DNA from 2 places in the Oryzibacillus soli genome. Region 1 is predicted to be linked to the other one. Evidence: predicted binding sites of a transcription regulator. Region 1 holds the regulator's gene; the other holds the start of a gene.

Region 1 (3,592 bases):
ATTCGTACAGCGCACGGGCTTCCTTGCGGACGGATGCTTCCAGCGCAGCCGGATCGATCTCCGGATACTTGTTCTGTGCCGCAAGACAAGTGGCAAGGAAGGCCTCCTCCACACTACGCTCATCCCAGAGCAACGTATCGTCCAAATCAAACAGTACCGCTTTTAAGGCCACAATGGTTCCCCTCTCTCCATGGTTGTTAACGGGTTTCGTCTCTATAATCAAGCTTATGCTGTTGAGCGAACTCTCTCAGCCGTGCATTCAGCTCCTCCATCGGAAAACGGTGCTGCAGCTTGGTGTAGATCAGCTTCTTCTGCTTGCCCTTCAATTGAATGACCACATGGCCGGGGTTGAGCACCAGCCCCTCGATATCCTTAGGCTCCAGGAGCTTGTCCCCGGTGAACCGGCGGACCGTGACGTATTGACGGGAGATCTTAATGACCGGTCTGCGGACCAAATAATACAGCACCGCCAAGGCGATGTAGCTGAAGCCCGTGATCCAGTACATACTGGTCTTCGATTCCGTCTGGTACGTCAAGATGAAATATAAGATGGCGAAGATCGCCAGCACCGAAGCCAGCATCCAGCTCCGTCCCTTAATGACGGTTTCCGCCCCCCTGCTCACTTGCGGCAGGGAACCTAACCCCCGTTTGACCCGCCCATGATTGACGGTCTTCTGATTCTTACGCACCATGCGTTCCCATTTGCGCGACACGGCATTTGCTCCTTCAGCCTAGGTAGGATAGACGTCTCGAACAACCGCGCGGAGCGGTTACTTCTCCTCGTCTTCGACAAACTTGATATGGTCCAGCTGATCCCGCATGGAGGCGCGGAACAACTCGATGTATTTGCGGCGAAGCTCGTTGCGTTCATCCAGCTCATCTTCGGTCAATCCGACCGTTTTTGCCTTGCGAGCCAGCTCATTGATCCGTTTCACAAGCTCTTCCATTTCTCTGCACCTCCTGCTGCCCGTACATGGCTCCACTTCTTTACTACTTTGCCATTACCGCCGCGTGGTTGTCAAGATCAGCACTCGAGATTCGAATCCGGAATAAGCAAAAGGAGTCCAGCTGCTGTATATGCGCAGTTGGACTCCCTATTCAGATCTATAAATGATGAAGGGTTGTAGTCGGATGTTGGGTCTCCGCTCAAGGGAGAATTAATATTTGTCCGGCGCGCAGATCCGTGTTCTTCAGATTGTTCGCCTTCTTAATCTTGTTCATATAAGAACGAACGTTCTCCCCCTTGGGAAGATGAGAGGATGCTATGTCCCACAGGGTGTCACCCGGGCAAACGTCAACGGTTTCTTGAACGGTCATCTTAGCCGACAGCGAAGTGACTTGCGTAGTCATGGAAGGGCCGGTCACAGCGGCTGCAGTCTGATGATCGGAGCTTCCCGCATAGGCATGCAGCAAAGCACCTGACATTAAGGAAAGCATAATCACCATCATGAAGATTACCATCTTAACGACTGTCTTATTCACATGGACCACTTGAACCACTCCCAAACATTTGTTCTGGTATTAAGATACCACGAACACTTGTTTGTGTCAACCCAAAATCGAATGTTTGTTCGCATCCTCTTTCAACCGTTCGTTCGCAACCTGTTCGTTCGAACTTATGTTTGTACGAACTCCGGTTCTATGTTATACTTTGTATAATTATTACCAAACTGGAGTGATCAGAATGAGCAAAATTTCCAACCGTCAGCAAGCGATCCTCGACTTCATTAAGACCGAGGTCCGGGAGAAGGGCTATCCTCCTTCGGTCCGCGAGATCGGTGAAGCGGTCGGACTCGCCTCCAGCTCCACCGTACACGGACATCTGGAACGCCTCGAGAAGAAGGGCATGATTCGCCGGGACCCCACCAAGCCTAGAGCCATCGAGATTCTCGGCGAAGAGGACGGTCTCGAGATGTTCTCCCATTCGATAACGCGCGTGCCTCTGATCGGACGTGTAACGGCAGGCATGCCTATCACCGCTACCGAGAACATCGAGGGCTATTACCCTCTTCCGAACGATATGGTCCATGACGACACCGTATTCATGCTGAATGTCGTCGGCGAGAGCATGATCGAAGCCGGTATTCACGACGGAGACATGGTCATCGTCCGGCAGCAGCCGACAGCGCATAATGGCGAGATCGTTGTCGCCATGACAGAGGAGGACGAAGCGACCGTCAAGCGGTTCTATAAGGAGAAGGATCACATCCGCCTCCAGCCGGAGAATTCCGCTATGGAGCCGATCCGGGTCCGGAACGTCACCATACTCGGCAAGGTCATCGGCTTGATCCGCAATATCCACTAAACATCCACTTCTACCGTCATGATGAAGAAACGGCTGGCTCAGAGACTTCTGAGCCAGCCGTTTCTTCATTCTTAACCCAAACAAAAAAGCCCTTCGTACGCCTCGGCGCCGAAGGGCTTAACCATGAAGACAACAACGCTTAGTATTGCGTCATGTACTGGTCGCGTTCCCAAGCATGAACCTGGGTCCGGTACATATCCCACTCAATTTCCTTCAGCTCGTAGAAGTAGGCCAGCGCATGCTCACCCAGCGCGTTGCAGATCACATCGTCGCGGATCATCTCACTGAGCGCTTCCTTCAGGCTGGACGGCAGGCTCGGAATGCCCTGCTCCTCCCGCTCTTCCTCGGTCATCACATAGATGTTCCGGTCGGTCGGGGCCGGCAGACTCATCTTGTGCTTGATTCCGTCCAGACCGGCAGCCAGCATGACAGCCAGTGCCAGATACGGATTGGCGGCAGGGTCCGGGTTACGGACTTCGATCCGGGTGCTCAGACCACGGGAGGCCGGAATCCGGATCATCGGGCTCCGGTTGCTGGCGGACCAAGCCACGTAACAGGGGGCTTCATAGCCCGGTACCAGACGCTTGTAAGAGTTGACCGTCGGGTTGGTGATGGCGGCGAAGCCGCGTGCATGCTTCAGAATGCCGGCCATGTAATGGCGGGCAGCGATGCTTAAGCCCAGCTTGTCGCTCTCGTCGTAGAACGCGTTGCTGTCACCCTTGAACAAGGATTGGTGGCAGTGCATGCCGGATCCGTTCACGCCGAACAGCGGCTTCGGCATAAAGGTTGCATGAAGACCATGCTGGCGGGCTACGGTTTTCACCACGAGCTTGAAGGTCTGGATGTAGTCTGCAGCCTTCAGGGCGTTGGTGTATTTGAAGTCGATCTCATGCTGGCCCGGCGCCACCTCATGGTGGGAGGCTTCGATCTCGAAGCCCATTTCTTCCAGGGTTAATACGATCTCACGGCGGCAGTTCTCCCCCAAGTCCATCGGGGCCAGGTCGAAGTAGCCGCCCTGGTCGTTCAGCTCATTGGTCGGATTGCCCTTCTCATCCGTCTTGAACAGGAAGAATTCCGGCTCCGGACCGACATTCATAGCTGTGAAGCCCATAGCCTCGGCTTCCTTCAGCATCTTCTTCAGAATACCGCGGGGATCGCCAGGGAACGGACGGCCGTCCGGCAAGTAAATATCGCAGATCAATCGGGCAACACGATCTTCGGTAACCCAGGGGAAGACCACCCAAGTGCTCAGATCCGGGTAGAGGTACATGTCGGACTCTTCGATCC
Region 2 (3,592 bases), on a different contig from region 1:
CCAGGTGTGATTATTTAGGTGAACGGCTCGTATTTTTTTGCGAGTCCAATTGATATCCGAAGGCGTGAAGCATATAAGTTTCATCTTATTAAATCTATGACCTGACAGGTGCCTTAATACGGTTACGCGCTGTGCACGGCTTCCTACCATGATTCCAAGAGTTCCAGTGACTTTCGTTATCTTCACCCCCTCCAAAGTGTTGTTTTGGAATAATATATGTATCAATAGGTTTTATGTATGGACAGCTACATAGAGAGGGCTGCAAAAAAACAAAATGTGCATTCACACACTCAAGAAGATTAGTGAATATAATGGTTCAGGTTTAAATCCAGATATGGTTTTGGACCAACCATGTTCTTATTATAAGGGAGTGTGGATAACGTATGGGAAGATTACCAGGGCCTCCAGGGCCTCCAGGGCCACAAGGACCAGCGGGACCCCAAGGACCGGCAGGACCTCAAGGACCAGTAGGGCCAGCTGGCCCAGTTGGAGCAGCAGGACCCGTTGGTCCAACAGGACCACAAGGCCCCGCAGGAACACCGGGAATATTTGTTGAGTTCGCTTGTGCTGAATTAACTGCTGGCACAGTCCTGACAGCTGCTGCCCCAGTAGCGGATCTTACCAGTTTGGTCATTACTGTCGATGAACCGGGAAACATTGTATGGCTCACTGCATACGTCACTTGGACACCTTCAGCTGCCAGTCCAATCATTGCATTTAGTATTATCCGTGATGGAGCCACTGTATTGTGTACCGCGAGTGATACGCCCGTTTCTGCTAATAGCCCAATCACTACCGCATTAACATGCTGTGATATGGGAGCAACCGTAGGGCCACATACTTACACCCTAAGAGCTACGGGAACTATTCCTGGAGTAGGCGATATTACGATTACAATCAATGAAGGTACTCTGACTGCTGCTGAGATCAACACATAAACTGGCAGCAAATATTGTGGGAGACTCCCACTATGGATATCGATTTGATAGATCAACAGAAAATGGACCCCTGCGTATGAGATGTGCAGGAGCCCATTTTTTTTGTGCAAGCAAGTCTAGTTACCGTTCAGACCGTTAAATAGTTGGTTGAGCCATATCGTAAATAGGCATCGAGAAAGATTCTATCTATTGTATCCAGTAGCAATGCTAGATCTTCGTTTGGTAACATGAATTGAGTACGCTCAATAACGTAACTCTTTATGTTCCCCAGTTCGGTTCGAGCGTGAGTATCCAATCTATGCATAGACTTCACTCTCCCCGATACATGAATCATTGAATCGAAAATAATTATACACCCTACAATAAAAATACAACAAACATTAATAAAAACGAATACTGTACCTAATTATGGCATGTATGGCTATCAAGAGGAGGAGGGGTAGTTCACCCTTCTGCTTTTTTTGTATTGAATAGAAACATGTGTTCGGTATATGATACTAATACTGTATTCAGGAGGTGATACTCTTTGGGCAATGTTAAGCAGATAAAGGGGGCAAGTGGTCCAACGATTGTAGAGTTCACAATGATCCGGGATTACATCGTACTACTGCACATGCAAACTATTGTGGAGCGCTGCATCGAAGGAATCCGATTCGAATACGCAAATAACATTCTTTGTCCGATGCTTTCCGAAGTTGTTCACTATCTTATGTCTGATATTACAAACGATCTCTACACACTTAAGGGGGAGCTGAAGGCCCGAAAGATCAAGTTCCTAAACGACGAACAAGGGGAAAGCGTGTTATACTATTCTTACCTTTGTCGCGGCTACCAGGAACGGTTTGGCTTCTGGCGTGAAGCGGCTAGATCACAGATCAGTATCAGGCTTGGCCAGTATATTTCATCGCTCACGAACCGATTCAAATAATCTGTATATATCCTGTGTCTTGGCATAAAATTAAAGATCCGCTCACCGGTGAGAATGTGGACCCCGATGAGCGCCTCATGCGCTCCATCGAGGAGCAGATCGGCATTAGCGAGAATGCCAAGAAGGCGTTCCGCGAGGAGATTCTGATCCGCATGTCTTCGTATCAGCGGAAGGGCAAGAAGTTCGAGTACAATACTCATGAGCGCCTCCGCGAGGCCATCGAGAAGAAGCTGTTCGCCGATCTGAAGGACATCGTGAAGATCACCACGTCCTCTAAGACGCCGGACGAACAGCAGCTGAAGCGCATCAACGAGGTGACGGCGCGGCTGATCGAGGACAACGGCTATTGCCCGGTGTGCGCCAACGAGCTGCTGCGGTACGTGGGAAGCCTCCTGAACCGTTGACCGAAACAAACATGGAGCACGCACCTGCTGGAGGTGCCCGAACAAAAAAATAGCCCCGAAAGGGGCTATTTTCATGCGGCTGGAGCTAACTCCTACACCTTGAACCGGGAAACGGCGGTCAGAAGACGGGTGACCGTGCTTTCCGTCTCGTGCATCAGCTCTTTCACCCGGACGGACTGTTTCATCACGCCCGAGGATTTTTCCGCGATATCTTGGGTGGATTCGGCTCCTTCCTGGTTGGACAAGGTGACCTCCTGGATAGCCTGCAGCAGGTTCTGCGTGGAGGCCAGCAGCTCTTCGGCCGTGGAGCTGAAATCCGTCACCAGCTCTTGAATGGTCTCGGAGTCCCGATAGTACTGTTGGCCGGTTTCCACTAAGGTGTTGTAATCCCGAATGACGGTGGTCTCCAGGAATCGAAGAGCCTTCTCGGAGCTCTCGGTCAAGTCCTCCACGGAAGATACCACTTGCTTGGTCACGTCTTGAATCTTACTGGCGGTCACTCTGGAATTCTCCGCCAGCTTGCGGATCTCACCTGCCACCACGGCGAAGCCCCGTCCCGACTCGCCGGCCCGGGCCGCCTCGATGGCTGCGTTCAAGGCCAGCAGGTTGGTCTGATTGGTTATCTCTAGAATGGAATTGGTCAGGGTATCGATTTCCTTGACCGCGGCTGCCTGCTCGATGGCTTGACGGGATTCGGACTCGATAACCGCGCGGATCTCCTCGGCCGAATTCCGGGATTGAACGGCGCCCTCTTTCATCTGAAGCGCCCGGCGGGAGATCTCCTCCGCCCGGTCGGAGCCTTCCTGGGCCTTGGAGGAGATGGAGGTGATGGCCATCTCAATCTCCTTGGAGGTGGCGTTCATCTCCTGGGTCATAGCGGCGGTTTCCTCCATGCCGGCGGACATCTGCTCGGTGGTGGCGGAGACCTCCTCCACTTGGGCTCCCAGAGCGGATAGGTTGTCCGATGAAACGGCCATATTGGCACGAACGTTATTCGACTCTTCGACCACCTGGTGGACCAGTTGGCTCATAGAAGCGGACATCGTCTTCACGGAGCGGGCCAGATTACCGATCTCATCCTTGCGCTTCAGCAGGAGGGGGTGAAGCTCCGCGGTGAAATCCGCCTGGGCCAGGATATTGACATGCTGGGCTACACGGGTAACCGGTCTGGCGATATAGGCTGCAAGCATGGCGGACAGGAGGATCAGCATCAGGGATACGACGACAATCAAGATGACCGAGGTGTGGATCGCCTTGTCGACGGCCCCGAACACTTCATCGCCGGGAACGGTGACGACGACCTTCCAGCCGGTAAGCGGAAC

What was found. Region 1 encodes LexA, which represses DNA repair genes until DNA is damaged. Its sites were predicted from a motif close to CGAACATATGTTCG; they were not measured.
Region 2: a site for LexA is predicted at 1,412-1,425, ahead of ACSEXW_RS09630 (YhjD family protein). Genes of this name have one in related genera too.

Annotation. Positions count from the first base shown of each region.
Region 1 is NZ_JBPPGJ010000005.1:241,809-245,400, reverse strand. Features, by position in the region: gene ACSEXW_RS08845 (HAD family hydrolase) at 1-172, opposite strand, end outside; gene ACSEXW_RS08840 (hypothetical protein) at 198-713, opposite strand; gene ACSEXW_RS08835 (DUF896 domain-containing protein) at 771-947, opposite strand; gene ACSEXW_RS08830 (LysM peptidoglycan-binding domain-containing protein) at 1,147-1,449, opposite strand; gene lexA (transcriptional repressor LexA) at 1,685-2,305, shown strand; gene glnA (type I glutamate--ammonia ligase) at 2,445-3,592, opposite strand, start outside.
Region 2 is NZ_JBPPGJ010000006.1:41,334-44,925, forward strand. Features, by position in the region: gene ACSEXW_RS09625 (YheC/YheD family endospore coat-associated protein) at 1-186, opposite strand, end outside; gene ACSEXW_RS09630 (YhjD family protein) at 1,465-1,866, shown strand; partial or broken gene ACSEXW_RS09635 (protein prkA) at 1,884-2,270, shown strand; gene ACSEXW_RS09640 (methyl-accepting chemotaxis protein) at 2,363-3,592, opposite strand, start outside.